DNA from 2 places in the Vibrio limimangrovi genome. Region 1 is predicted to be linked to the other one. Evidence: riboswitches for the same ligand, from Rfam matches in the RefSeq annotation. Region 1 holds a riboswitch; the other holds the start of a gene.
The links. A riboswitch is a leader RNA that binds a small molecule or an ion and turns the genes downstream of it on or off. The one in region 1 is predicted to bind cyclic di-GMP.
Positions count from the first base shown of each region.

Region 2: linked by a shared signal. The riboswitch ahead of ACWYU8_RS14940 (TfoX/Sxy family DNA transformation protein) and the one ahead of ACWYU8_RS08620 (glycoside hydrolase family 68 protein) in region 1 are both predicted to bind cyclic di-GMP.

Region 1 is NZ_JBSUGF010000007.1:192,843-208,196, reverse strand. It holds gene ACWYU8_RS08675 (NAD(P)/FAD-dependent oxidoreductase) at 1-96, opposite strand, end outside; gene ACWYU8_RS08670 (RidA family protein) at 133-552, opposite strand; gene ACWYU8_RS08665 (tyramine oxidase subunit B) at 590-1,729, opposite strand; gene ACWYU8_RS08660 (helix-turn-helix domain-containing protein) at 1,980-2,813, shown strand; gene ACWYU8_RS08655 (DeoR family transcriptional regulator) at 2,959-3,732, opposite strand; gene ltnD (L-threonate dehydrogenase) at 4,013-4,912, shown strand; gene otnK (3-oxo-tetronate kinase) at 4,937-6,193, shown strand; gene otnC (3-oxo-tetronate 4-phosphate decarboxylase) at 6,205-6,852, shown strand; gene otnI (2-oxo-tetronate isomerase) at 6,852-7,628, shown strand; gene ACWYU8_RS08630 (GntP family permease) at 7,788-9,242, shown strand; gene ACWYU8_RS08625 (glycoside hydrolase family 32 protein) at 9,617-11,227, opposite strand; gene ACWYU8_RS08620 (glycoside hydrolase family 68 protein) at 11,300-12,871, opposite strand; cyclic di-GMP riboswitch class I at 13,142-13,226, opposite strand; gene katG (catalase/peroxidase HPI) at 13,784-15,354, opposite strand, start outside.
Region 2 is NZ_JBSUGF010000010.1:112,112-127,465, forward strand. It holds gene ACWYU8_RS14935 (TVP38/TMEM64 family protein) at 1-428, opposite strand, end outside; gene ACWYU8_RS14940 (TfoX/Sxy family DNA transformation protein) at 605-1,195, opposite strand; cyclic di-GMP riboswitch class I at 1,312-1,400, opposite strand; gene purR (HTH-type transcriptional repressor PurR) at 1,667-2,671, opposite strand; gene torD (molecular chaperone TorD) at 3,104-3,751, opposite strand; gene torR (two-component system response regulator TorR) at 4,005-4,712, shown strand; gene elyC (envelope biogenesis factor ElyC) at 4,810-5,595, opposite strand; gene cmoM (tRNA uridine 5-oxyacetic acid(34) methyltransferase CmoM) at 5,710-6,501, shown strand; gene mukF (chromosome partition protein MukF) at 6,504-7,841, shown strand; gene mukE (chromosome partition protein MukE) at 7,822-8,547, shown strand; gene mukB (chromosome partition protein MukB) at 8,550-13,013, shown strand; gene ACWYU8_RS14985 (AraC family transcriptional regulator) at 13,084-14,127, opposite strand; gene ACWYU8_RS14990 (coniferyl aldehyde dehydrogenase) at 14,294-15,354, shown strand, end outside.

The DNA.
Region 1 (15,354 bases):
CGCATTAATGCCTACAATGCCGCCACCGATAATGACGACACTGGTCGACACAGGTAGCTCGTTAGGCGTCTCTACGAATTCGAGTGTTTTTACCATCTCTATGTCCCTTAAATATGATAAGAATCTGCTTTGCTAACCGATGATCCGTTTTTCGGTTTCGCTAATGGATGCACCTCGGTATGCCGTTACTTCGAGCTCAACTTTATAAATGCTCGAACCAAGCGGAGGACACGTCACTGTTGTCGCCGGATCGATGCCCTTGAACTTGCTGCCAATATGCTCCATCACGGCACTGACATCAGCTGGGTTTTGAATAAACACCTTAGACGTCACGACATCAGCCAAGCTGGCATCCACAGCGGCCAGTGCCCGCTCTATGTTTAGAAATACCTGTTCAGTTTGCTCGAAAACATCGTCCGGCATTTCATTGGTTTCCGGGTTTCGTCCTGCAGTATTGGAGACAAATATCCAGTTATCTACCGTCACTACACGTGAGTAACTTGCTATCTCTTCGAATCGGGAGCCAGTTTTTACCTTGATGATTTTTGCCATGATTTATTTTTCCTTTGTTCTTGTTATGTAATTCGGTTTAACTAAGTACCGGTTCATCCCACAGATTCAGCGAGACACCGATGCCTTTCTCAACGGCGTTGCGGTAAATTTTGGTTGCCCACGCCACGTCTTCGACCGGCATTCCACCGACTGACATCACAATGATTTCTTCATCATTTTTACGTCCCGGAGTAACGCCTGCGACGATGTCACCCAGATCTTCCAGTTCGCTTGCAGACAACTCACCAGCATCAATCATGTCCATAAAACGCATACCAACCAGAGGGATGATGTTATGTGTAGGTTTAGGCACTTCTTCAAACCACGCCTGATATAACCCTTTGTTATCCAGCACTTTACGAACATCGGATTTTTCCATGCCTTCATCAAGACGACAGCTTGCTGGCATCGCAAGAAATGCCCCCGGTTTTACCCACTCTCGTTTCACTTCCGGATAAGTAGACGGATCACCGGTCTCACCTGAGTTGCAGTAAGTCACCAGATCGGAGTCTCGAACCGCTTCTTCAACGGTATCGACAATCTGTACATTGGTGATTTGCGGGTAAGAAGCGGCGAGCCAAGTCATAAAGCTGTCCAGGCTCTTTGTGCCACGGCCTTTAATTTTGATGGTGTCGACTTGCGGGCAGGCAGCGATGAACGCAGCGACAGTGGTTTTGCCCATTACACCCGGGCCAAGTAAGCCAATCACCTTGGCATCTTTTCTCGCAAGATGGCGCGCGCCCACACCCGGTACTGCACCGGTTCGATACGCTGATAGCAGGTTTGCTGACATGTACGCCAGTGGAGCACTGGTCTCAATATCATTCAGGATAAACATCAGAATCGAGCGAGGAAGACCTTTCTCTCGGTTGGCGATGTTCGAGCCATACCACTTCACACCACACGTCTGGTAATCACCGCCCAGATAAGCAGGCATCGCCATCAAACGTCTGTCTGCCGTTGGTTTTGGCATCATAGGGAAAGGCGATTCATCAGGGAATGTTACCATTGCGCCGTGCGAGTCATTGTTCGCACCTGCCATTCGGTAGTCACCTTTATGGAGTAATGCAAACATCTCCTCCATGGTATCGACACACGCAGGCATATCCGTTACGCCTGCTTTAATCATGTCCTGCTCTGAAAGGTATATAAAATCAATTTTTGTGCTGTCTGACATAACGCCACCTATATCCATATAGTTTGTAATTTGCTGCTTCATGCATTAATCAATGCGCTCCGGAAATCTGCCATTTGTGAATCAGGATGTTTCCGTCTTGAGCCATTGCTTTCGATACTATTGGGCGTTTTGCTCGGCGTATTGAATTTTTGCGACATTGGGGATCAGGAGGGCTATCAGAAAAATATGGCACCTTGTTTGCTTTACTTGCTGAGTTAGCGGCTTATCGCAGAGCAGTAAGGAGAGTTGGATGGTGGCTTCATCAATGATGTTCAATATTTCAGGGATTCACTCAAAACAACCTTGGTTTGTATTGAGTTCAGAGCAATTTCTAACTCGACTCTCAACCAACAATCCCGAAGTATCACACTTCTACAGCTTTATCGCCGGCCGCTCAGAGTACCCAACCACTGCCATTCCGGATGGATGTATTGATATTGTGTTTGACTGCGATGCAGACTCAACAGGAGCACTCGTCTGTGGCACTCGATTAGAGGCATCTTCTGTTGTATTTGATCGTGGTCATCGCTACTTCGGCGTACGATTCAATCCCGGCGTTAAACCAGATTTTCTGCAAGCCTCCGCAGGTGAACTCACCAACAAAGAATATTGCTTACAAGACGTTATGCCTCATTCTAATGAGCTCATTGATTACGTTTTAGAAGCAAAAGATTTTTCGAAACAGGTTGAAGCTGTAAGCCAGTTTCTCAACGCAAAAAGCCCGCGAAGCTCGACTAACGTGACGCGGCAGATCGTCGCTAAAATCTGTCTACACAAAGGAAATATTCAAGTTCAGGAATTAGAGAGATTTTCGGGATATACCAGCCGAACTTTGCAACGTATGTTCAAAAATGACATTGGACTGACGCCGAAAGGATTTAGCCGTGCAATTCGTTGTCAATCAGCGATTTACGATATTAATCACTGTGAAAAGCTGACATTTTCTGATCTGGCTTCAGCTCTGGGGTTCAGCGACCAACCGCACTTCCTGCGTGAGTTTAAAAAGTTAGTTAATGTCACTCCGCTGGAGTATCAAAACAGAGTGAAAGAAAAGACCTATCTGGAACGAATTTATTGCTATTAAAAGCACCGTAATGGTGCACATTGCTCTATAGTTGTACCCATATCCTAGGAATTTCCTTCCTTACTTTCCCACACTTGAAAGTATCGAGCTAATCAATAATACGCGTTAGGCTGAGCTCTTGAGGCTTAACACAAGAGCTCGTTCATTACTGGCGGCTCATTAACTTATCAAGAACGGTTAAACCTTTTTCCATAAGCTCGACTTTAACGACTTGTGATAGGTTTTGATCGGTGATGATGCCATCAAACTCCTCAATATCTAACGCATGGAAACTACCAACACGACCATATTTGGTAGAATCCGAAATCAGATAGTTTGTTTGAGCGGCTTTTGCAATGGCTTTTTTTACCCACACTTTCCCCTCATTAGGTGTGGACAATCCTTTTAAACTCCAGGAAGAAGAAGAGATAAAGGCAATATCAATGTTCATCCCCGCGAGGAACTCGGCAACCTTACCGCCGACACTTGATTGGTTTTCACGGTCAACCTTTCCACCCGTATGGTATAACTCACATTGACTGTGGGTCATCAGATAAGCAGCTATCGAAAAGTCATTGGTGATGACCAACAGATCGTCTCGGTCGACGATTTGATGAGCAATGCTTAACGCCGTCGTGCCAGCATCCAGATATACGGTGGCCTCTTTATCGATTAACGTTGCGGCGATTTGAGCAATATGAGCTTTTTCATCCGCCTGTTGTTCTACCTTAGCATCGTGTGACAGTTCACTATGCAATACCTGAGCAAGCTGCACCCCTCCAGATACAGAGATCACTTTCCCTGAAGACTCTAGCTTCACAATATCGCGACGAATCGTCATATGTGACACACCAAGATGCTCTGTTAAATCAGAGATACTTAAGACTTCCTGATGTGACAAAAGGGACAAAATTGTTCTTTGGCGTTCTGCTGGAATCATTATTTCACTTCAACTTCTTGTTTTTCTGGATCCTACCAAGCTTTATTCAACTTGTGAATATCTGTGAACATATGTTGTGTTCACAGAGTCAAAGATGTGAACTCACTCAAAGCAACGGTATTTCAGCACTTATAACGAGAGAAATATCATTTAAATGTTAACTTTTGTTAAAAATGTGACTTAGAACGAAGTCAAGATGTTAACCTTCACATATAATCACACCAACTAAACAAGAATTAACAAAATTCAGTTCAATATTTACCAAGAAGGCATTGTTACTATGAGTGAAGTTCAATCTGTCGGTGTGATCGGTTTAGGCTCAATGGGTATGGGCGCAGCAAAATCTTGTGTGCGTGCAGGCCTTGATGTTTACGGTTTTGATTTAAACCCTCAAGCTCTTGCAGAGCTAGCAGAATTTGGCGCAAAAGCGGTTTCAACGAATGCGGTAGAGTTTGCAGACAAGCTGGATTCAGTTCTGGTCCTTGTCGTTAATGCACAACAAGTAAACACCGTTTTGTTTAAGACAGGTCTTGCAGCTTCATTAAAACCAAACACACCAGTCATGGTCTCAGCAACCATTTCTGCTGATGCTGCCAAGCAAATAGAAGCAAAACTTGCAGAGCACAACCTGGTCATGCTGGACGCGCCAGTATCTGGTGGCGCAGTGAAAGCGGCGGCAGGTGAGATGACCATCATGGCATCGGGTGCTCAAAATACATTTGATGCACTTGATCCTGTTCTCAAAGCAACTGCAGCAAAAGTTTACAACATCGGTGAAGCGATTGGTCTTGGCGCGACAGTGAAGATCATCCACCAACTGTTAGCAGGTGTTCACATTGCTGCCGGTGCAGAAGCAATGGCTCTCGCGGCTCGCGCAAATATCCCTCTTGATCTTATGTACGATGTGGTAACAAACGCTGCAGGTAACTCCTGGATGTTTGAGAACCGTATGAAGCATGTGGTCGATGGCGATTACTCACCAAAATCAATGGTCGACATCTTTGTTAAGGATCTCAACCTTGTGTCAGATACAGCCAAAGATCTTAAGTTTCCTCTGGCGCTTTCTAGTGCAGCACTGAACATGTTTGTCAGCGCGAGCAACGCAGGTTTTGGTCAGGAAGACGACAGTGCGGTAATTAAAATTTTTGATGGCATCACGTTGCCAGGCGTAGATAAGTAAGCGCAGTAAGGTGGAGAAGTAATTATGTTATTAGGCGTTATCGCAGATGACTTTACAGGCGCAACTGACATTGCAGGTTTTCTGGTTGAAAACGGCATGCGCACTGTGCAATTAAACGGAATCCCAACAACAGAGATTGAGGTAAACGCAGACGCGGTAGTGATCAGTCTGAAGTCTCGCTCTTGCCCTGTCGATGAAGCAATCAAAGACTCCGTCACTGCTCTTGAGTGGCTGCAAGAACAAGGCTGTCAGCAGTTCTACTTCAAGTACTGCTCAACGTTTGACAGTACATCTGAAGGCAATATCGGTCCTGTGACCGACGCTTTACTGGCCGAGCTCGGTGAAGACTTCACGATTGTTTGCCCAGCTCTGCCAGTGAATGGTCGCACGGTTTACAACGGACATTTATTTGTGTTCGAGGACCTGCTAAGTGACTCAGGCATGCGCAATCATCCAGTGACACCGATGACCGATTCAAGCTTGATCCGCATGATGAATGCTCAATCAAAAGGTACAACCGGATTGGTTAACTTCCAAACGATTGAACAAGGTGCAGAGGCCGTCACTCAACGTTTTACTGAACTTAAAGAGCAAGGTCATCGTTACGCCGTCGTCGATGCGTTCAACGCCCAGCATCTGGTCACGCTGGGACAAGCGGCTAAATCGCTAAAACTTATTACTGGTGGCTCAGGTCTGGCAGCAGGGCTGGCTAAAAACTGGGCTGAACAGCTCGAAGATCAGAGCAATGCCAAACAAGAAGGTAAACCGGCGAAAGCACCAGCAGTGGTATTTTCTGGTTCGTGCTCTGTGATGACCAATCAACAAGTTTCGGTTTACAAGCAGCAAGCACCCCACTTTGCTATCGATGTTGAGACATGCCTGACAAATGAGGATTACTCAGATGTCGTATTTGATTGGGTAATGACAAACATTGAGAGCGAGCTTGCTCCTTTAGTCTACGCAACGGCAGACGCGAGCACGCTAAAAGAGATTCAATCGAAATACGGCGCTCAGGCTTCAAGCCATGCAGTGGAACAGTTCTTCAGTAACTTAGCCATCAAGCTTCAATCAAATGGCGTGAAGAACTTCATTGTTGCAGGCGGTGAAACCTCTGGTGTCGTGACTCAGAGCCTTAAAGTGAAAGGCTTCCACATTGGCCCTCAGATCGCACCGGGTGTGCCTTGGGTTAAGTCGGTAGAAGGTGAACTTTCTCTGGCACTTAAATCTGGCAACTTTGGCGATGAAAACTTTTTCGCTAAAGCACAGTCCTTCTTTGCATGAGTGAGGTACGAATGAGCAACAATTCTAAGACGGAGCAAGAGCTTCGGGAACAAATGGTAACACTGGCGCGTTCTATGTTTGAGCGCGGCTATGCCACCGGTGGTGCGGGCAACCTTTCGATAAAACTAGCAAATGGTCACTTTCTGGCAACACCGACTGGTTCTTCATTTGGTCGCCTTGTGGCAGAAGAGTTATCAGTAGTGGATATCGATGGGAATCACATCTCAGGTAAGAAGCCTTCAAAAGAAGTGGCTTTCCATCTGGCAATTTACCGCAACAACGCTGAGTGCAATGCAATTGTGCACCTGCACTCTACTTACTTGACCGCGCTATCTTGTCTGGAAGGGTTGGATCGTGAGAACGCGATAAAAGCGTTTACTCCATATTATGTTATGCGTATCGGAGAGCTACCCGTTATCCCTTACCTTCGCCCTGGCGACCCACAGATTGCAGAGGAACTGTCTCAACGAGCAAGCGATTACCGCGCATTCTTACTGGCGAATCATGGCCCGGTCGTGACCGGCACTGACTTTGAAGATGCGGTGGATAATGCAGAAGAGCTCGAAGAAACAGCGAAACTGGCGTTCATTCTTAAAGACAAAAAGATTCGTTATCTAACGGATGCAGAGGTCCAAGATCTAAAAGGGAGAGGTAAATAATGGCTAAATTTGCAGCAAATCTCACTCTGTTGTTTACAGAAGTACCATTTCTGGAACGTTTTGAAAAAGCACACCAGGCGGGTTTTAAAGCGGTGGAATATCTTTTCCCTTACGCATACGAGCCACAGGAACTGGCAGACAAAATGCAGCAATTTGGATTCGAACAAGCCCTGTTCAACATGCCTCCTGGTGACTGGGATGCTGGCGAAAAAGGCTTTGCTGCAATCCCTGGCCGCGAAGATGAATTTAAAGCCAGTGTAGACACTGCGTTAATGTATGCCGACAAGCTGAATTGCAAAAAGGTACACGCGATGTCAGGCATCGTTGATAAGCAATTTACTCGTGAGCAACATGTAGAAACGTTTATCGCTAACATTCGCTATGCCGCAGACAGATTTGCTGAGCACGGCATTGAACTGATGCTTGAACCTCTAAATAGTCGCGATGTTCCGAACTACTTCATCGCTCATCAGCGTGATGCGGTTGAGTTAATTAAGCAGGTCGACCGACCAAATGTGAAGCTACAGCTGGATCTTTACCACGCACAAATTATGGATGGTGATTTAAGCACCCTTATCCGTGAGGTTACGCCGTACACAGGCCATATTCAAATCGCTTCAGTACCAGAAAGACATGAACCTTCAGAAGGAGAGCTGAACTACCCACACCTGTTCAACGTGTTGGATGACTCAGGTTACCAAGGGTGGATTGGTTGTGAATACAACCCGAGAAACACCACAGAGCAAGGCCTCGATTGGGTCAAGCCATACCTATAACTTATGAAGATGTAACAAAGGTTTTGCTCAACAAAGCCAGACAACAATATAAAGCGTATTTAATCAAAAAGATTAAATGTGACAAATAACAATAAGTGCTGTGGGCATCGATAGGTTGCCCACGAGCACACCCCTACACACGAGACAAAGGAAACAAAAATGGACGGAGCATTAATAGGAATTGTGATTGGCATCATTGCCATGATGGGGATGATCGTAAAAACGCGCATCCCAGTAGCACTCGCAATGGTTATTGCCAGTATCATCATGGGCCTGTTTGCAGGAATGGCTCCGACGGAGCTCATTGACGCGATCAAAGCTGGCTTTGGCGGCGTTCTGGGCGGTATCGGCCTAATCATCGCATTTGGCGTTATCATGGGTGCGTGTTTTGAACGCTCTGGCGCTGCGGTCCGCATGGCGAAAACTTTCGTAAAACTTTGTGGCAAAGGTCGTGAGGATCTCGCGCTTGGTTTCACCGGCGTACTCGTGGCAATCCCTGTATTCTGTGACTCTGCGTACATCATTTTGCACTCTCTTGTCCGCGCAATTTCACGTGATACGGGTAAATCAGCGGTTGGCTTAGGCGTAACGCTTGCTCTAGGTCTGCTGATCACTCACGCACTTGTTCCGCCAACACCAGGCCCAGTTGCTGTTGCTGGTATTCTTGGCGTAGACCTTGGTGAATACATGCTTTGGGGTCTGATGGTATCAGTCCCGATGATGCTGCTATCTATGATTTATATTCGCCGTGTAGGTAATGAATACTACCGTGTACCAAATGGTGAATCTTGGATCACAACTCAAGCAGATTGGGCAAACCTTGAAAAAGTAAAAGCGACAAATGACAAAGAACTACCTGGTAACTTCTTATCGTTCGGTCCTATCCTGATCCCTATCGCACTTATCCTAATCAACACGTTGGTTGGCAAAGGTGATTCAGCACTACACGTGGTTCTTTCTCTGCTGGGTAACCCTGTGGTTGCGGTTGGTCTAGGTGTTCTAATGGCGCTTTATGGTCTGACTCGTAAGATTGACCGTAAAGATATGGTTGGTTCAATGGATGATGCGTTATCTACAACAGGCTTAATCCTTGTAGTAACAGGTTGTGGTGGCGCAATGGGTGCAGTACTAAAAGCATCTGGTGCTGGTCCACAGGTTGCTGAAGCTATCGCAAGCAGCGGTATTCCACCACTACTAGTTCCATTGGCAATTGCATCTATGCTTCGCCTGATTCAAGGTTCTGCGACAGCCTCTATGATGGTGGCAGCAACTATGACTCTGCCTCTTGTAGAAACTCTAGGTCTGGACCCAATTTTCGTTGCACTAGCGTGTGCTGTAGGCCCTGTTGGCTTCTCTCACCTGAACGACTCTTACTTCCACATCATCAACCGTACGCTAGGTATCACTGAACTGGCGGATCAATTGAAGATTTGGACTGTATCGTCAACTGTCGCATGGGCGGTCGGTGCATCAATTGTTATGGTACTGAACTTGGTGTTTGGTCAAGGTGGTACCTTCATCGACCCACTAGTGCCAATCGCTGTTCTTGTCGCTGTTATCATTACGGTGAAAGTCAAAAGCGGCAAACCAAGCTCAGTTCAATCCGTAGCTTAATCAAAAAGTCATCGATAAATAAAGAGGCTCATATTGCAGTCAGCAGTATGAGCCTTTTTGTTATTGTGATGAGATATTCTCTACACGCGCTTTACTTTCCCCCAAGGGTAACCCTTATCCTTATGTCTACATTTCTCAACAATAGAGAGGACACATCATGAGCTGCTGTAATAAGCCCCCACGTGGTGGTAGTAATGATCTTGGATTAATGATGAAGTTTTTTCTGGTTATGCTGGCTGTCATTCTTGCTTTAGCCTTAATTGCAGGCATGTTTTAGTTAGTCTGTTTGGCGACTATCAGAGACAAATGTGATCAAATTAATGGAAAGCCATCACGCCCTCTTAGCTTGCCAAATTAAACTCTTATTTCTTCGCTCACTCACCAGAGTAACGCTGAATCGGAGCAACCTTCAGTGGCGTGAGTGTTAGGTTACGCAGCACGCTGGTGCCTCCAATGGAAACCGCCGAAAGCTCATTGGTATCCTGAACGCCAAATATAAGATTAGAAAGTGATATCTCTCCATCGTTAACGAAAACCTCTACGGAGAGCGTATCAACAATGATGTCTAGTTTTACGACACCGTTGTAGGCACGAACTACCGCTTTACGTTCCTCACGATATACATCAGGCATCAAGCTTGCTATTGCATCCCTATCTCGTCTGATAAACACGGCTTTGTCTTCGAAGTTATATCCAACGATAGCGTAATGTTCCCCCTTTTCCTTTAGTCGGAACTGAACTTCTTTAGCATCGGAGTGTGTGTCAATGTCAACTTTCAGGCGGTAAGCGTCAGATATCGGCTTAGGGAAATCTGTCCCCGATGACTCTAATACTTCGAGTGTCGAGCGAGTATAAGCTTCACCTTCAAGTCCGGCTATTGCCTCAATCGGCTGGGAGAAAAGGACTGATTTTCCGCCTACAGAATGCAGTTTTATTTGACGAACAATAGAATCAGCGGCGCCATGCCATGCTTTAGTGGGCAACTGGTTGGCATAGCCCCAATTGTTGAGCCAGCCAATCGCGTAACGAGATTCAAGACGCTGGACAGCCCCTAAGTTGGGAGCTTCCCACGACACCATCGCATAAAAATCAGCTCCTGCGTCCAGCCACTGTGGCTCTTCGCTTTCTGGTATAAAGCGTTTTCCATTCCAGCTTCCAATCCAGTAAGCCGTGCCCGTCGTTTTTCCTGTTCTGAAACCATTCGCGCCGGATGCAAGCACCCAGCGAATATTATTAGGATCACCATCAAGCGAGAGTTGAAACAGATCAGGACATTCCAGAAGGCCGAGGTCATCACGTTGGAAGTCGGATTGATGCGTCCAGTGCTTCAAATCTGAGGACGAATAAAAGCCGATTTTGTTCCCCTCAGCAAGCGCCATTACCCATTGACGGTTCTCCTCATCCCAAATGACCTTGGGATCACGCCAATGTTCAGCCCCTGGGTTATCCATGATTGGGTTATCGTCATACTCTTTAAAGTGGTAACCACCATCGGTTGAAACGAAGAGTGACTGGCGCTGTACACCGTCGTGCTGCTGAGTCGCAATAGCAATAACCGCTCCGGCGCCAAAGCCCGCCGTATTGTTGGTATCAACGACGACACTACCCGTTTGAATATCGCCAAGGCCATTTTTATATTTGTGAATAGCTACCCCATGTTCCTGCCAATGGACTAGGTCTTTTGATGTCATGTGATACCACGCCGTCCCATTCCCATTTGGGTAATCAGCGTTATAGAGATAGTAGAAATGCCAGACACCATCGATGAAGAAAGGGCGCTGAGGATCGTTCATCCAGTGTCTGTTGGGAGTAATATGTATCGCCGGTCGATAAGGGGACCAGTCTGAAGGGCGAGTAAATTGAGACGAGCTGGCAGACGCTAATTCAACGCCAGAAAGTGAGAGACTGACAGTAAACAAAGCAACTAAAACGCAGGCAGTAGTGACAAGTCTTATGCCCGTCAGTGATTTCGGTTTAAAGCGCATAATCCTTCTTATTACCATAGAGGGGCGAATTACCCGTCCCTCTGATTTATGACATGTACAACTTCAGGAATTCTATTTAAGCGTTTTTTGGATCACGCCGCTCGGATTCACGTTCACATTTGCAGGGATATCCGCCCAGCCACCTAATCCACTCGTCCCATAAGAGTAATCAACCTCTGATGTGTCACCATCAATCAGGATTTTCACTGTTGGAGCCAAAGTACCACCACGTCGGAAGTTTTCTTTAACGCCGATAGTATCGATGAATGATTGAATCAGTCCATCAGGCATCACATAGTGTGAGTAAGACTGGAAGTGACCTGCTGGCTGGTTGTAATCTGGGTCGTAAGGCGTGCCCGGGTAGAAGTTCAGGTTTGTTGGGTTACCAAGTACAAGACCTGAACCTTGGTTCAGTGGTTGGTAATCACTACGGATGCCATCACCTACAAAGCCATACACCCCTTCCGGACCAGTGATACCACTTGCAAATGTCGTACTGTGGCTGATAGTGAATAGGTAGTATTTACCATCTTTTTGATAGATCTGAGGGCGTTCGGTCTGGTCAGTAACACAGTTCGCCGAAAGGATCGGTGGTAAAAACTCCCACTCGGTAAGGTCATCATTCGTCGCTCGCGCTAAACCAACGTTACCAATCTGGAATGTCGCACCCGATGCATTCACATCTCTGACTGTTTCAGCGTACGAGTCACCATCCTGATAACCTAGATCTTCCTCGGTACACTTAGCCGATCCCCTTTCCATTGCTGAGTTACCTTCAAAGACCATGAAGGTTTCGCCTGGATGAGCAGGATCTTCGAACGTAAACGGGTCACGGAAGTTAAAGTAAGGGTTCTGTTCAGCCGTTTGGTAGTAGGTGCCGTCAGCTTCCAGAAGATTAATCACCTTATCGAATCCGGTGAATTTCACGCCATTTTTATTCGCGTGTATCTTACCGACGCTGAGTGCAATGCGTGGGTCATATGGCTTGATGTCATTGCCGTTTGAGTCACGATAGAACGCAACATCGGTAAAGAAAAGTTTCACTTCACCACCCGGGAAAATTCGGGCAGAACCAGACCATTGTGTCTGATGACTGTATGACTGATCCTCAAAGATTTGTCCGGTGACACCTTCGTCAAAAACAAGGCCACCATAAGTCCAGCCACCGTTTTCTGGGCGTTCCTCTGCTGGAATGCCCGCAGGACGATAGAAGTAGCCGATCTTCGCATACTGGTGTCGTTCATCAAAGCCTAGGCTTCGATCCGCAACAAGTGAGAAAATAATCTCCTGTCCGTTCACGCTATATTGGTTGGCATCTGCGTCAGTCAGTGGCCATGAATCCCATACCCATACCTGCTCATTGGACATGTCAGGAAAATCCTGAGGGACGCTCGGCATCGTGTACTCTTGTGGCATAGAGTTCTCACGTGACCCAGCCATTGGATCAGACATACGCTTGAGCTGACGAGCATCAGCACGGGTCCATTTAGCCGTAAAATTACTCTCAGGAGCGTAAGCTTCTTGAGTGTGTAACGTTGGCTCTGGACCAGGTTGAAGCTGTGCTGCAAAAGCTAACTGACTTGCCGCTGTTCCCATTAAAATCCCTAAAATAGGGACTCCCGCTTTCATTTTTGTCGAACGCATTTTACTTACCTCTGTTAATAAAATTCTCAAAATATTCAATTTTCCAGAAGTGGTTAACCCTCAGAAATGTCACAAACTATCAACGGCATAACCCATTCGAAATCATCTAAAAATCACATCAATTTCGGTAACGTTCCCGAAATTAGATAAAACTTAGCCATTCACAGCGAAACAGAATCAACAAATGACTGAATGCATCCGTGAATGTAAATATCAGACCAAAGAGTTTGATACTAAAAATCGAACGAATTTAATAAGTCGAAATACAAAACTGGCGGTCCCGCTATCATAGGAAATGTCCGTTAGATCGGAGACTTTGCGTCACCCCCTTTCGGAGGTTTTGCCTTTTCAGTCATGCATCCTACAAGAGAAGAGATGATGAACTGAGTGTGGGTAAGCCTTTGCTAACCACGCGAAAAAGCATAACAACGAAAAATGACAATTCAAGATCAATAAGATTAAGGATATAAAACTCTGACAATAGTCAGACATCCGAACGCCTTTATATATGAATACGCGTACCTAACAAACCCTTAATGAAACTGACTTGGATCCGGTTACAATAAAATTGTTTAGATATATTAACGTCTCTTTCATAAATAACTGATTTATTGACTAAAAACTGGCATTTTTATGACAATAAATTTAATAATTTAAATATAGAACAAATTTCATACACAACAACGAACTCACATTGGTTTCACTCAAAATAGAAAGGGAACGTTACCAATTGTTCAAAAAGTGTATTTGGGTAAGATAAAGCGATACATATCTGCCGTTACGATTTTCATTCAAGCAACGTTATGCAAATAAAAAATGTCTGGCATGGATACGCAAAAAGCCAGCAGAGATACTGCTGGCTTTTAAACACGAACACTGATTACTCAGTCTGTATTTGACAGAATTAGTTCGTTAAACCAAATCGAACCTGTCAGCATTCATCACTTTCGTCCAGACAGCGATGAAGTCTTTGACAAACTTCTCTTGGTTATCATCCTGCGCATAAACCTCAGCGTAAGAGCGCAAGATAGAGTTTGAACCAAACACAAGATCCGCGCGAGTTGCAGTGAACTTCACTTCACCCGTTTTGCGATCACAAATCTCATAAGAGTTGCGGCCTGTTGGTTTCCAGCTGTATGCCATATCAGTTAGGTTGACGAAGAAGTCATTCGTTAATACACCAACGCGGTCAGTGAACACCCCATGCTTGCTACCACCATGGTTTGTACCAAGCACACGCATACCACCAATCAGGACTGTCATTTCTGGCGCGGTTAAACCAAGTAGTTGTGCGCGGTCTAGCATCATCTCTTCTGGAGTAACTGTGTAGTGCGTCTTCTGCCAGTTACGGAAAGCATCGGCCAGCGGCTCCAGAACGTCGAATGACTCTGCGTCAGTTTGCTCTGCTGTCGCATCACCACGGCCAGCGGAAAATGGCACGTCAAAGTCAAATCCTGCTGCTTTCACCGCTTGTTCAATACCGACGTTACCCGCAAGAACAATCGCGTCTGCAACACTGATACCAAATTCTTCCGCCACTTGCGTTAACTCTCCCAGCACTCGCGCCAGACGTTCTGGTTCGTTACCTTCCCAGGCATTTTGCGGGGCTAAGCGAATTCGCGCACCATTTGCTCCACCACGAAGATCCGAACGACGGAATGTACGAGCACTGTCCCAAGCAGTAGCAACCAAATCGGAGACACTCAGGCCAGTAGCGGCAATCTTCGCTTTAACCGCTTCGACATCGTATTGAGTGTTACCCGCTGGAATTGGGTCTTGCCAGATTAAGTCTTCAGCCGGCACATCTGGGCCAACGTAACGAGCTTTAGGGCCTAAATCACGGTGAGTCAGTTTGAACCAAGCACGAGCGAAGACTTCATTGAAGTAAGCTGGGTCTTGGTAAAAACGCTCTGAAATCTTACGGTAGTCAGGATCGACTTTAAGAGCCATGTCGGCGTCCGTCATCATTGGGTTGTAACGGATTGAAGGATCTTCTACGTCGACAGGCTTATCTTCTTCGGCAATTTCTACTGGTTCATATTGCCAAGCACCTGCCGGGCTTTTTGTCAGCTTCCATTCGTGCTCAAGCAGCATTTTGAAGAAACCGTTATCCCATTGTGTGGGATGAGTGGTCCACGCGCCCTCAATACCGCTGGTCACAGTATCACGGCCGATACCACGCGATGTATGGTTGTTCCAGCCAAGGCCTTGCTCTTCAATATCTGCGGCTTCAGGCTCTGGCCCCAGTTCGGCGGCATCACCGTTACCGTGCGCTTTACCCACGGTATGACCACCAGCGGTTAGTGCTACCGTCTCTTCATCATTCATCGCCATGCGAGCAAAGGTGACGCGCATATCTGCTGCTGTTTTAAGTGGATCCGGATTACCATCAACACCTTCTGGATTCACGTAAATCAAGCCCATCATCACTGCAGCCAGAGGGTTCTCAAGATCACGATCACCTGAGTAACGACTACCTTCGC
Region 2 (15,354 bases), on a different contig from region 1:
AAGACGGGAATCAAACGTAATGAAAGCAGATAGGACGAGCCATCGTTTCCAACACCTTGGTTGATAGCTGTGAGCTTTTTCCCGAACTTGGTTTGTACCCAGTCTCTTAATAGGTATCGGCTACTCAGGAAAGCAAGGGTTGCGCCTATGGTACTGGCAAACGAAACCAAAACTAAGCTTATCCAAAAACCGAATAGAGCAGCACCTAATAGAGTAACGACTGCTGCACCGGGAATAGAGAACGCTGCGACAGCGATGTAAGCCAAGAAATAGAGGGTCGTTGCAATAATAAAATTTTGTTCGATATAGGCATTCAGTGCCTCTTGTTGAGATTTAGCGTTTTCTAATGTTAAGTTCTGACCAAAGTTAACGGCTAAAAGAATGACCGTTAAGAGCAGTATTAACCCAAAAATGAGTTTTCTGTTCATAATCGTACTCCAGTTGGGTTACTTTTCTCTAAAACGTTAACAGGTACCATTTGGGAGGAAAGGGACCTGCTAACTATTGTATGTTTTACAGACTAATAGACAGGTTAAGGTCTAAAAAAATTTCAAAAAAAACCGCAGACTAAGCTGCGGTTTTAAAACTAATATCAGAAAAGCTGTTAAGAAAGCGCATTTTTCAACTCTTCTCGGCGAGACTGGGGAACGACGCTCCAATGAGTGCCGTTAATTGCGCCCTCTAAGGCCCAAAGCAGCTCAATGCTTACCTTTGCAGAATGTGAGTCACGTATCGCTTTATAGGCGCTTAGAGCGCCTTTCTGTTCTAACTGCTCTACTGATTCAATACCCGCCTTCTTTAGCATTCGCTCGGTAGCCAGCCTCAGGTTGGGCAAGTCTTTCAATCTGTTCGGCTTAGTACTGGCTTGTTGCTTTTTTTCTAATTTGGCCTGTGCTAACGACTGCTGCGCTACTTCTATCAAACGCTCACTTGATTCCCATAAATCATTGGAAATCGCGTAGTATTTAGTAACGACCGGAAACCCACGCTTTTTATATACGTAGGGTTTGAGTCCTTGCGTCTCGAAGTTAGATGAAGTTTGTTGGTCTGCTCGGATGTGAAGTTGATCATTCACAACCAGTGCAAACATCGTCTCATCAGCGAAAAGTCCAAAGCCACCAAACATTGAGCGCGACTTGATTGTACCAAGTGCCTCAAATAGCTTCATAGAATCTTTGAGTATCGGTTTATCCATGATGTGTTATCTCGGTGTAATTAACATTACGCCACCAAAAGTCAGGTCCGAGAGGTTAGCAAATACATACAGGAACAATGTCATTAAAGGGTAAACTCATCATATGTATATTTGCCATCGGTAACCCCGCTACCTTCCATTAATCAAATGGTTCAGGCCGGAAGCTTTGCGTCCCACCCTTTCGGATGGTTTGCCCTGTGCGTGACCTGTCGAGAATACTTTGTCTCTTGAATTAACATCACATTCTAGCGAATGAAGTGTGATGTTAGTTCAGGAAAATTAATCAAGATTATGTCTTGGTGTTCATATCTTGGGCAAAGGTTTTTCAACGAGAGGTATGGGTGTGAGAAAAGGACTACACGCAGCTAAAACAGCAACTTACCAAACATTTAACTTTTAGTCGTAGCGTTATTGAGTAAAAGGCTTATGTTGAGACAAAAAATAAGCGCTCCGGAGAGCGCTTGTTGCCAATTAATTGAGCTTTTTCACTGTATTACGAACGACCAGTTCTGGCTGCATTTCGAAAATGCGCTTCTCGTGCTCTTTGTCTTTAATGCGTTCAAGTAAAATTTCGAATGCATTTTTACCAACACGGCGTTTCGGTTGGTGAATGGTCGTAAGTGGCGGAGAAAAGTATTCTGCCAATTCGATATTGTCATAACCAACCACGGAAACATCGTCCGGGATCTTAATGCCATTTTGTTGTAAACGACTCATTAAGCCCAAAGCCATTGTGTCGTTGAAACAGAATACTGCGGTAGGACGCTTTTTCATTGCGGTAATTTTGTCAGCAACCAGAACCGCGGTATCACATTCAAAGTTACCTTCAAGAATCCAATCTTCGTTTACGGGTATATTCGCTTCTGCCATTGCTCGGCGGAAGCCCATAATGCGCTCTTGGCACGCGAGTTTTTCGAAGTGACCACTTAAGCAGGCAATATCAGTATGACCGTTGTCAATCAGATACTTAGTTGCGATGTAGCCGCCTTCTTCTGAGTTATCCATGATCTTGTCGGCTTGTGAGCTCTCAGGGCCCCAATCCATGACCACTTTTGGAATATCAGAATGACGGTCAAGCATCTCTTTTAGTTCTTCCGTCAGGTCTGAACACATCACTAAAATCCCATCCACACGCTTTTCAGCCAGCATTCGAATGTAATCGCGTTGCTTTTCGTAGATACCACCGGTATTACATAGGATCAGAGTGTAACCTTGACGATAACAGTAGCTTTCAACACCATCGATAACTTCTGAGAAGAATAGGTTAGTCGATTGAGTTACCAACATTCCGATGGTACGAGTTGAGTTACATTTCAAGCTACGAGCAACTGCGCTCGGTGCGTAATTGAGCTCATCAACTGCTTTCATTACTTTTTCTTGAGTTGCTTCTGCAACAAAACGCGTCTTGTTGATGACGTGCGAAACTGTAGTAGTAGAAACGCCGGCTAATCGAGCAACGTCTTTTATAGTGGCCATAAAGGTGTCCTGTATCGAGCTACTAATATACCTTGGAGTATAAAACCTTTTACTGAGTGCCTTTTGTAAACTTAGTGCCGCATAAACGTGTACGCTGAATCTGTTTCGCAGTGACAGCTCCGAAAACGGTAGAAGGTCTGTAGCAATACGGTTGATGAATATTATCGTCTTTCTCTGAGCGAAGAAGAGAACGTCAACCTAGTAAGAAAACACAAAAACCGCTTTATTTCAGCGGTTTACATAAAAATCATATTTAATCGTTTGCGTTCACATTTTAGCCCTATGTGGGTTGGCTGGCAATGACTTCAGCAGCAGATTTGTGTCTTTTATGTCACATTTTGATTGCTAAAAAAGCAAGCAATGGGACTCAATGAAGGGCAAACGAATAAAAATTGGGGAGCGCGAAAATAGGCTCCCAATCATTGGTGGCAATTATTCACCAAGAAGGTAAGCGCTGTCTAGTTTGCAAAATGCAACTAATAGTTGCGCGACGCTTGCGTAGAAACCGAAATCATCCATTTGCTGACATTTTGCTGCAAATTGTGGCAGCCAAGATAAGAGTTGACGTTCGATGAAATCATTCTGATTTGAGAAGGCTTGTTCCATATGTTTTTCTTGTTCGAGCTCATTGGAACGGATAATCATGCTGCCTAAAAAATCGAGTTCTACGGCTAAGTGATCGGCAGGTTCGTTAAGCTTATCGTCAATTGGTACGCCGAAATCAGCCATCAACTTCTCCATCTCTTGTGTTGATTTGTTATTCAGTAAACCTGTTTCGCAAATGTACAGGGAAGCATAAGGCGGAGCCCCATACTTTTCTGTTTTTAAGAACAGTTCACAAAAGTCGGCGGCGAGTGCGAGTTGGGCATCTTTACGGTTTTGTAATCGGTTCAGTGCATCTACCAGAACGTCAATTGAAGGTTTTAGAGTGTCATTTTCACTTAAGCCAGCTAAAAAACTCCGAATTTCAACACTGTGGTAAGCTTCCAGCTCTTTGTCTGCCAGTTCTTTGACAAACAAGCTAGAAAACCACCAGTAAATTTCGGCGCGTTTTTCATTAAAAGCTTTCACTTCTTGCATTCCAGGCTCCTCAATGATGTTTTATGTGTCGCATCATAAAATCACTAACGGATGTCCTTTAAGTGTAATCAATTAATAACGACAACTATGATGTTTTCTGGCCAATTATGTCCGTTTAATAATGACGTTTCGCAAGCTTGTTTTGAATCAAAAAAAGCGTGAAATCTTGCCTTTAAATCTGCCAGTGACTAGAAATGTGAATAGTTATGAATAGAATACATCTTGGATAAGCAAATGACGGAAAGTGGTGTAAATGAGCTATCACGTATTAGTCGTAGAAGATGATGTTGTCACGCGTAGTAAGCTGGCGGGATACTTCCAAAACGAAGGCTACACCGTTAGTGAGGCAGGGAGCAGCGCAGAAATGCGTGAAACACTGCAAGCGGGTGATATTGACCTGATTATGCTGGCTATCAACTTGCCGGGTGAAGATGGCCTGATGCTTACGCGTGAATTACGTAGCCAATCCGATATTGGTATCATATTAGTCACAGCACGTACGGATAGTATCGACAAAATTGTTGGCCTTGAAATGGGGGCGGACGATTATGTCACAAAGCCTTTTGAACTCAGAGAGTTATTGGTTCGCGTTAAAAATCTGTTGTGGCGAATTTCGACCGCACAGAATGGTTCGAAGTCATGCGAAACCAACGAACAGCACATTGTCCGTTTTGGTGAGTGGACATTTGATATCCAACGCCGCGCTTTGAGTCGCAGTGGCGAGCCCGTTAAACTCACTAAAGCAGAGTATGAGCTCTTGGTGGCGTTATCCTCTTACCCGAATCAGGTCCTAAGTCGTGAACGTATTTTGAATATGATCAGTCATCGAGTGGATGCGCCTAATGACCGTACCATTGATGTCTTAATTCGGCGTATGCGCGCCAAGATGGAATATGATCCCAAGAACCCACAAATTTTTGTCACGGTTCATGGAGAAGGCTACATGTTTGCCGGTGATTAATACCAAAAAGAAAAGCTCAAGAAAAAGGAGAGCAACTGAATCTGCTCTCCTTTTTTGTTCCGCTAAATTACCTTATGTAATGCACTCTATGCATTCGCTACTGAGGCTCTACCATCGGAGTCTCACCAACGGTGTCTCGCAGGCGTTGCCAGATGCTGCCAAGATATTCATGCCAGAAAAGTTCTGTTTGCTCTAGGTAACGAGCCTTTGGTGAGTATTTATCCCAAGCTTGGTTCACTTCTTCAATCGCCAGGAAGTTGGTCGGCGCCGGGATCGGTCTAATACCTGCTGCATTAAATTCATACAGTGCGCGGCTCATATGGCTGGCAGAGGTAACCAAAACGATTTCCTTTTGCTGGACAAACGCTGCAGCCTGCCGAGCTTCTTCCCAGGTGTCTTTCGCATCTTCTAATAAAATAATGTCGGATTTCGCCACACCAAGCGCTAGAGCAACGTTCGCCATCATACGTGCATGACTGATTTCGGAACCACCGTCATAGCCAGATAAAATCAACTTTGCGCCAGGGTACATGCGCAAGATACGAATGCCTTCGCTGAGACGCATCAGTGCGGCACGACTTAACTGAGAAGTCGGTGGAATTTCGTCATCGATAACGTGGCCATTTCCCAATACCATGACGTAATCGATTGTGCCAGAGACTGGCAGAAATGCTTTGTGCTCACGCTCTAAAGGCATAAGAAGCTTAGTTGAGACAGGTTGGAAGGCTACAAGGAAAATGCCAACTAGAGAGAATAATACAACGAAGCAGCCAGTTTTACGTTTCATGGTAAAACTAATGAGAGCAAGGCCCAAGAAGCCTATCAGCAACAGTGCTGGTAGGGGCATCAGCAAGGCTGACATTACTTTTTTCAGCTCAAACATACATAAATAGTCCGAAAAAACATCAATTGATAATAAAAATGAGGGTACCCCTCTTTATTCCTGCTTTCCTTGTGCCAGAATAGCGGCACAATCCGTTATGATAACTCAGCAGAAGTGACAGAAGACCGCAATTTCGACGATATCGCCCACAAATTTGCAAAAAATATATACGGCTCCGACAAAGGAGAGATCCGCCAAATCATTGTGTGGGAAGATTTTCTACAGATTCTAAGTGAATTAGACGCCGGGCAGCAACCCCTTGAAGTATTGGATGCAGGTGGTGGTTTAGCACAAATGTCTCAAAAGCTTGCTAAGCTCGGACATCGTGTTGCTTTATGTGATCTATCTTCGGAAATGCTGCAACTAGCCAAACAGGATATTGAAAATAATGGTTTGCTTGAGCAGTATCGCCTGATTCATTCACCGGTACAGTCCATTGGCGAGCACATGGAAAACCAGGTGGATCTTGTTATGTTTCATGCTGTGATGGAGTGGCTGGTCGATCCTAAGATGGCACTCGAAACGGTATTGGAACAAGTTAAACCGGGGGGTATTGCATCAGTGATGTTCTACAACCACCATGGTTTAGTCTACAAAAACGTGGTTTGTGGCAACATTCCTCATATTTTGGACGGCATGCCTCACCGAAAAAGATTTAAACTACAGCCGCAAAAAGGATTGAAGCCAGAAGAAGTCTATCAATGGATAGAAGATGCTGGTTTCAGTATTTGTGGAAAGTCTGGTATTCGCTCATTCAGTGATTACATCGGGAATGTGCAAAATATGGGTGATTATCAGTTTGAAGATGTGTTGGCGCTAGAAAAACAACTTTGTAGACAAGAGCCATACCTCTCATTAGGCCGCTATATTCATGTGTGGGCCAAAAAGAAAGAACAACAGGAATAACAATGAGTGAGATGACTCTCAATGCTGCAGAACAACCTATTGATGAATTGGTTGGCTGGGTAAAGCAGCAAGATTTCTCGTTGAACCTGACCACAGAGCGACTGGCGTTTTTGATTGCCATCGCGGTATTAAGTAATGAAAGGTTTGACGATGAATTGGGTGAAGGTGAATTGCACGATGCATTCACTATCGTCACTCGATTTTTTGATGAGACGGGCGAAGCGTCTGCTTTTCGTGCAAACAATGCTATTAACGAGATGGTTAAGCAGCGTCTTATCAGCCGTTTTGTCAGTGAAGTGACCGACGGTGCGAGTATTTACCGCTTGTCGCCGTTAGCGATAGGTATCACGGATTATTACGTACGTCACCGTGAGTTTTCTAAGCTACGCCTTTCTATTCAGCTATCGATGGTTGCTGACGAAATGGCAAAAGCGATTGAAGCGGCACAAAAAGGTGGCACGCCGGGTCACTGGAACAAAAACGTGTATGGGGTACTTAAGTATTCTGTTGGCGAAATTTTCGACCAGATTGATCTGAACCAACGTGTTATGGATGAGCAGCAGCAATCTGTGAAACAGCAAATTGCCGATCTGCTCAACAAGGACTGGCGTGAAGCGATTAATAACTGTGAAGCGTTATTGTCCGAAACGTCCAGTACGTTGCGTGAACTTCAAGATACACTGCAAGCGGCCAGTGATGAGCTGCAAACTCAGATCCTCGATATTCAGGAGCTTGTTTATGGCGATCCTGAGCTTGAGTTTATTGAAGAAGCACTGTTTGGTCTGCAAATGAAGCTGGACCGAATCACGAGCTGGGGTCAGCAAGCGATCGACCTCTGGATTGGCTACGACCGACACGTACACAAGTTTATCCGTACCGCCATCGATATGGATAAGAACCGTGCGTTCAGTTCTCGTTTGCGTCAATCCATCAAAGATTACTTTGATATGCCTTGGTATCTGACTTATGCAGATGCTGAGCGATTATCCGACCTTCGTGATGAAGCCTTGGTACTACGTGATGACGAAGTAACCGGCCAAGTTCCGATGGAAGTGGAATACGAAGAGTTTCAACAAGTCAATGATGAGTTATCAGAGCGTATTGGTGACATGCTAAAAGCCCATAAAGAGCAGGGCACACCAATCGACTTGAGCGTGGTGCTGAGAGATTACCTAGCACAACATCCATTTACTCATCACTTTGATTTAGCTCGAATTATTGTTGATCAGGCTGTGCGTCTTGGCTATTCAGAATCGGATTATCAAGCGATTCAACCAGACTGGAAATCAATCAACGAATTTGGGGCAAAGGTACAAGCGAATGTCATCGACCGATACTAATGAATACATGCCAGATAAACTGGCTAAAGCAATTTCTAACCCTCTGTTCCCAGCGCTAGACAGCATGCTTCGAGCAGGGCGTCATATCTCAACTGAAGATCTAGACAATCACGCATTGTTGTGTGATTTCGAAGTTGAGTTGTCTTCTTTCTATCAGCGCTACAACACCGAACTGGTGAAAGCGCCTGAAGGTTTCTTCTACCTTCGTCCACGTTCTACTTCTCTGATTGGCCGTAGTGTCCTGTCTGAGCTGGACATGCTGGTAGGTAAGGTATTGTGTTTCTTATACCTCAGTCCTGAACGTCTGGCGCATGAGGGTATCTTCACTAATCAGGAACTTTACGACGAGATGCTTGCACTCGCGGATGAGAAGAAGCTGATGAAGTTGGTAACCAACCGTGCAACAGGCTCAGATCTTGATAAAGAGAAGTTATTCGAAAAAGTTCGTACCTCGCTGCGCCGTCTGCGCCGCCTTGGCATGATCATCAATATTGGTGAAACCGGTAAATTTAGTATCAGTGAAGCCGTATTTCGTTTCGGTGCTGACGTCCGTGTGGGTGATGATATGCGTGAAGCGCAGTTGCGTCTGATCCGTGATGGTGAAGCTGTGGTTCATACCAAAGAGCCAAGTCAGGGTAGCCTGCTGTCTGAAGAAGACCAAGAAGATCAAACTGAAGAAGAAATGACAGAAGAGGGCGAAGCATGAGCATGATTGAACGCGGTAAATATCAATCGCTGACCATGGTCAACTGGAACGGCTTCTTTGCCCGTACGTTTGATATCGATGGTCTGGTTACCACGCTTTCTGGTGGTAACGGTGCAGGTAAATCAACCACAATGGCGGCATTTATCACCGCTCTGATTCCTGACCAAACACTACTTCATTTCCGTAACACCACAGAAGCGGGCAGTAGCCAATCGTCTCGCGACAAAGGTCTTTACGGTAAGCTGCAACCGGGCGCGTGTTACGCCGCGCTGGATGTGGTGAACTCTCGTAACCAACGTCTGCTGTTTGTGGTAAAACTGCAGCAGGTTGCTGGCCGTGATAAAAAAGTCGATATCAAACCGTTCGTTATCCAAGGTCTTCCAAGTCATGTAAAACCAACGGATGTGCTGGTTGAAAGCGTCTCTGCGACACAAGCCCGCGTGCGTCAGATCAACGAAGTTAAAGACGTTATCTCTGAATTGGAAGGCGTCCAATTTAAAGCCTTCCCATCGATCGTCGATTATCACGCACAAATGTTTGAGTTCGGTGTGATTCCGAAGAAACTGCGTAACTCTGGTGACCGTTCTAAATTCTACCGTTTGATTGAAGCATCACTTTACGGTGGTATCTCAAGTGCGATTACCCGCTCTTTACGTGATTACCTTCTGCCACAAAACGGTGGCGTGAAGAAAGCCTTCCAGGATATGGAATCCGCACTGCGCGAAAACCGTATGACGCTGGAAGCCATCAAAACCACGCAGGCAGACCGTGATTTGTTCAAACACTTGATCACAGAGTCAACCAACTACGTGGCAGCCGACTACATGCGCCATGCGAACGATCGCCGCAATAAGCTAGAGCAAACGCTGTCGCTGCGTTCTGAGCTATTTGGTTCTCGCGAGACCTTGATTGAGCAAAATAACTTGCTCAACAGAGTACAAGAAGAGCTAGAGCTTCTGAACGAATCTGAATCAGCGTTAGAGCAAGACTACCAAGCTGCTTCGGATCACTTGCAACTGGTGCAAAACGCGCTGCGCCAACAAGAGAAGATTGAACGTTACCAAGAAGATCTTGAAGAACTCAGCGAGCGTCTTGAAGAACAAATGATGGTCGTTGAAGAAGCGCAAGAACGCGTGATGCTGGCTGAAGAACAGGCGACGGTTTCTGAAGAAGAGGTCGACAGCCTTAAGACACAACTTGCCGATTACCAGCAGGCGCTGGATGTTCAGCAAACTCGCGCCCTTCAGTACCAGCAAGCGGTTCAGGCACTTGATAAAGCAAAACTGCTACTCGGTGATGACGGTCTGACAGCTGAATCCGCGCAAGCGTTGGTGTCTGAACTGAAGAACAAAGAGTCTGAAAGTACCAACGCACTATTGTCTGTTAAGCATAAGCTGGACATGTCGTCTGCGGCGGCGGAGCAATTTGAAACGGCATTGAAGCTGGTACAAAGCATCGTTGGCCAAGTTGAGCGTAAAGACGCATCTGAACAGGCGAAAACGGCGATGACTAAAGCGCGCGAGTCACAGCAAATTGCTCAGAATGAGCAGCAGTGGCGAGCACAGCATCGTGATCTTGAGCGCAGTCTAAACCAACAGCGTCAGGCTCGTGAGCTGGTAAATGAATACCAGAAGCAGTTCCATGTTGAGCTAACGGACGAAATCACTTTCGAACAGGAACGTGAACGTCACGCGATGCAGATTGAATCGCTGGAAATGACACAGGAAGAAGTGCGTGAACAACGCAGCGAACAGCGTCGTTTAGAGCAAGATGCAGCAGCGGAAATTAACAAACTTGAAGCGATTGCCCCAAGTTGGATTGCGGCAAACGATGCGTTAGAAAAACTGCGTGAGCAAAGCGGTGCAGAGTTAGAAGATCGCCATGCTGTGATGACTCACATGCAAGTGGTTCTAGAGCAAGAGAAAGAACTGTCTCTGGCAAAAGACAAACTGGCAGAACGTCGCACCCAACTGGAAAGCGAAATTGAACGTCTGGCATCGCCGGGTGGTTCAAATGATCCACGTCTGAAAGGTCTGGCGGACACGCTGGGCGGTGTATTGCTATCTGAAATCTACGACGATATCACCATCGATGACGCGCCATACTTCAGTGCGATGTATGGGCCGGCTCGACATGCTATTGTGGTTTCTGATCTGTCTGGTATCGAAGAGAAGCTGGTAGAGCTGGATGACTGTCCTGAAGATTTGTACATCATTGAAGGTGACATTGATGCCTTTGATGACAGCTCATTCAATGCGGAAGAACTGGAAGGCGCAGTATGCGTTCGCATGAACGACCGTCAGATGCGTTACTCGCGCTTGCCAGAAATTCCATTGTTTGGCCGTGCGGCGAGAGAACAACGTTTAGAACTGCTGCGCAATGAGCGTGAAGAAGTGGTGGAGAAGCACGCGAAAGCGGCATTCGACTCACAGAAGATGCAGCGTCTGTACCAGGCGTTTAACCAGTTTGTGGCTCACCACATTCAAGTGGCGTTTGAAGCAGACCCAGAACAAGCATTGGCTAATGTGCGTGAAAAGCGCAACCAAACTGCTCGTGTACTGGCTGATTTGGAATCGAAAGAACAGCAACATCGTTCACAACTGCAAGCCAGCAAGCAAGCTTTATCGTCACTCGACAAGCTCGCTCCAAACATGGCATTGATTGAAGACGATACGCTGCAAGCGCGTTTTGATGAGTTGGAAGAAAAAATTGCCCAACTGTCAGAAGCGAAAGCGTTTCTGACCAATCATGCGAAAGCGGTGGCGGAACTTGAAAAGATTGCTTCAGCACTGGATGCGGATCCAGAGCAGTTCGACGCACTAGAAGCAGAGTACAACGCGGCAGATGAGCAACTACAAGAACTCAAAAAGCAAATCTTTGCTTTGGCTGACCTGGTGGAACGTCGTCACTACTTTACGTATTCAGATTCGGTGGATCTGCTGAACCAGAGCAGTGAATTGAGTGAGCAGCTTAAATCTAAGTTGGTTCAGGCTGAGAAAATGCGTTCTCGCTCTCGTGAAGAACTGAAACAAGCGCAAGGTCAGATGAACCAATACAACCAGGTATTGGCGTCTCTGAAGAGTTCACACCAAGCAAAACTGGAAACGGTTCAGGAGTTCAAACAAGAACTGCAAGAGTTTGGTGTTAACGCGGATGAAGGTGCAGAAGAGCGCGCAATGCGTCGCCGTGATGAACTGCACGAGCGTCTGTATACGTCTCGCAGCCGTAAGAGCGAATACGAACGTACTATCACTGCTACTGACCTGGAGATGAAAGGCTTAGCGAAACGTCTGAAGAAAGTTCAGAAAGACTACGTAGAGCTTCGTACCTTTGTGGTCGCTGCAAAAGCAGGCTGGTGCTCAGTACTTCGTCTTGCACGTGAAAACGATGTTGAGCGTCGTCTTCATAAGCGTGAGCTGGCGTACATGTCTGCAGATGAACTGCGTTCGATGTCGGATAAGTCATTGGGTGCGCTGCGTTTAGCGGTTGCGAACAATGATGATCTGCGTGACGCACTGCGCCTGTCGGAAGATAACTCTCGTCCTGAGCGTAAGGTTCTGTTCTACATTGCTGTTTACCAGCACCTGCGTGAGCGTATTCGTCAGGACATAATCCGTACTGATGACCCGGTGGAAGCGATCGAAGAGATGGAAGTGGAGCTGGCGCGTCTGACAGAAGAGCTGACTCAACGCGAAAACCGTCTGGCAATCAGTTCCGAGTCGGCTGCAAGCATCATCAAGAAAACGATTCAACGTGAGCAAAACCGTATTCGTATGCTTAACCAAGGTTTGTCGAACATTTCGTTCGGTCAGGTTAAAGGTGTGCGTCTGAATGTGAAAATCCGTGAAAGCCATGAAGTGCTACTCCACGGTTTGTCTACTCAGCAGGAACAACACAAAGACTTGTTTGAGTCTACACGCTTTACCTTCTCAGAAGCGATGGCGAAGCTGTTCCAGCGTGTGAACCCACATATCGACATGGGGCAACGCTCTCCTCAGGTTCTGGGTGAAGAGTTACTGGATTACCGTAACTACTTAGAGCTGAGTGTCGAAGTCAATCGTGGTTCTGACGGTTGGTTGCAAGCGGAATCCGGCGCGCTATCTACAGGTGAGGCGATAGGTACCGGTCAGTCAATCCTACTGATGGTGGTTCAAAGCTGGGAAGAAGAGTCGCGTCGTCTGCGTAGTAAAGACATTATTCCATGTCGTCTGTTGTTCCTTGATGAAGCGGCACGTCTGGATGCGAAATCTATCTCGACGCTATTCGAATTGTGTGACCGTCTGGACATGCAACTTCTGATTGCCGCACCAGAGAACATCAGCCCAGAGAAAGGTACCACCTACAAACTGGTACGTAAGGTGTTTAAAGATCATGAACACGTACATGTTGTAGGCCTGCGTGGTTTTGGTCAAAGCAAGAAAGCAAAGAGCGAAGCTCAGGAAATGGTTGAAGAGCTGGAATCCTAATCTCTAAAACAGACAAACGCCTACTAATAACTTTAGTGGGCGTTTTTTTAGTGCTGGATTTATCTTCAGTTTAAATCATAGAGGTTTCTGTCGATTTTGTTTGGCGGTATTGCCTTGGTGAACAGCCACTCCACTTGCGAAATGCATGACGAAAGTTTGCACTGTCCGAAAAGCCAATCCGTTCAGAAATTTCCTCAATACTAATCTGAGTTGCAGCAAGATAATGGCGCGCTAAGCGGAAGCGAACCTGGTCGAGAATTTGCTGATAGCTGGTACCTTCTGACTTAAGGTGACGGCTCAACGTTCTTGAGGACATTCCCAGCTCTGCCGATAAAGACTCACTAGACGGGTAGCATCCAGGACGTTCGACAAGCATCTGAGTTATCTTGTCTTTTAAGCTTGCACTACCAGAGACTTTCGCCAGCATTTCATCACAAGATTTCAAGCACAATTGCAATGTGCTCGGATTGGCTGCCGGTAGCGGCTCGTAGATGCTTCTGGCGTCAAATTGCCACTCAAGACACTCACTATTGAATTCAATGTCACAGTGAAACACCTCTTTATACAAGTCAGCGTATTCTGGTTCTGGATAAGGGAAGCGAATGACCGTTGAAGGGAAAGGGTGTTGCATCACTTCTTCACACAAGTTCTGAATGACCGAAAACCAGTACTCACAACAGAAAGGCAGCAGAGACTGAAGATCAATTAACTGCTCCGCACGAAAATAACCCAAGTTATCTTCAACCCACATTTTCTTTTTCAGAACCGGACCTGCAAGACGCAGATATTTAAAGCCCATCACTAAGGCATCAAGTAAGGTATTGCTACTCAAAACCGCATAGCCAAGTACGCCGAAATCGCTGAATTTTGCCTGTTGCCCGACCTTAAGCCCTAATCCTGGCTCTTTTGCGTGGGCAAGCGCGTTATTAAATATGACCAGCTTTTGTGTGAGGGTGATATGAGTATCCGGTGCATAAAGCTGAGAGGCATTGATGTCACTGCCGTCGAGCAATGTCTCAACGCTCACCTCAGGCTCTAAATATCGTTTGAGCAGCTGTAAATCTAAGATGCCAAAAGCCTGTTTGTCTGGCTCGTACACAGCGGTGTATTCCATCGTATTCCCCTCTCACATTCTGCATCATCCTAGCGCTTATTGGAGTGCTATTCTGTCACTACCTTCTCAAAGTTGTCCGAATATCACCGGTTTTTGTCAGTTTGTAACCTGTGTTTAATGTTATCAATATGTTGTAATTTAATAAATTGTACATTGGGAGACAGATATGAGTGCATTGGAATCGCACGCTGATGAAATCGTGTGCAACCAGAACATAGAGGCGGAATCCGTTCCGGTAAAGAGTGAACTGGCCGCTTGGTTTGCTGAACTTCAATCTGCCTATCACGCAGAACCGCTGGCAACATTGGAAGTCCGCAGACAGCGATTACTTTCGCTGAAAAAACAACTTTCTCGTTATCAGGATATTTTGGCTGAAGCGATGAGTGAGGATTTCGGCGGGCGTAGCCATACGGAATCGCTAATGGCAGACATACTTGCGCCGATTCTCGATATCAATCACGTCGTGCGCCATTTAAAGGGTTGGATGAAACCGAGTAAAAGACCAACCGAGTTGCTATTCAAAGGCAATAAACTGGAAGTGCGATACCAACCTAAAGGGGTGGTTGGCATCATTTGTCCCTGGAATTTCCCGATTTACCTTTCTATTGGTCCTCTGATCACGTCTTTGGCCGCAGGGAATCGCTGCATGATAAAAATGCCACCTAATTGTCCGGCTACGACAATTCAACTGCAGAAGATGTTAGCGGAAATCTATCCTGAGAACCTGGTTCGAGTGGTGGATGGCCGTCACCCCGAAGCGATGGAAATATCTCACCTCCCATTTGATCATCTTATCTTCACTGGTTCGCCAAAAAGTGGCCGAACGATCATGGCGAATGCAGCGGCAAACTTAACCCCGGTGACGCTTGAGCTTGGCGGAAAATCTCCAGCAATCGTATTTGAGGATTACGATATCACTAAAGCCGCGGATCGCATTGCACATGGGAAGGGAATGAATTCCGGTCAAATTTGCATTGCACCGGATTATGCCTTTGTACCAGAGAGTAAACAGCAGGCTTTTGTGGATGCCGTGCAGCTCGCTCATCAAGCGATGTATAAGCAAATAGGTTCGAATAAGGACTACACCTCTCTGGTGGATGAGGCGCAGCATCAACGGTTTCATGCTCTGTTGAGTGATGCCCGCGAAAAGGGGGCGACCATTATCCAATGTATGGACGAGGGGGAAGGGCGTAAAACACCGCTCTATATCGCCACCAACCTGACAAC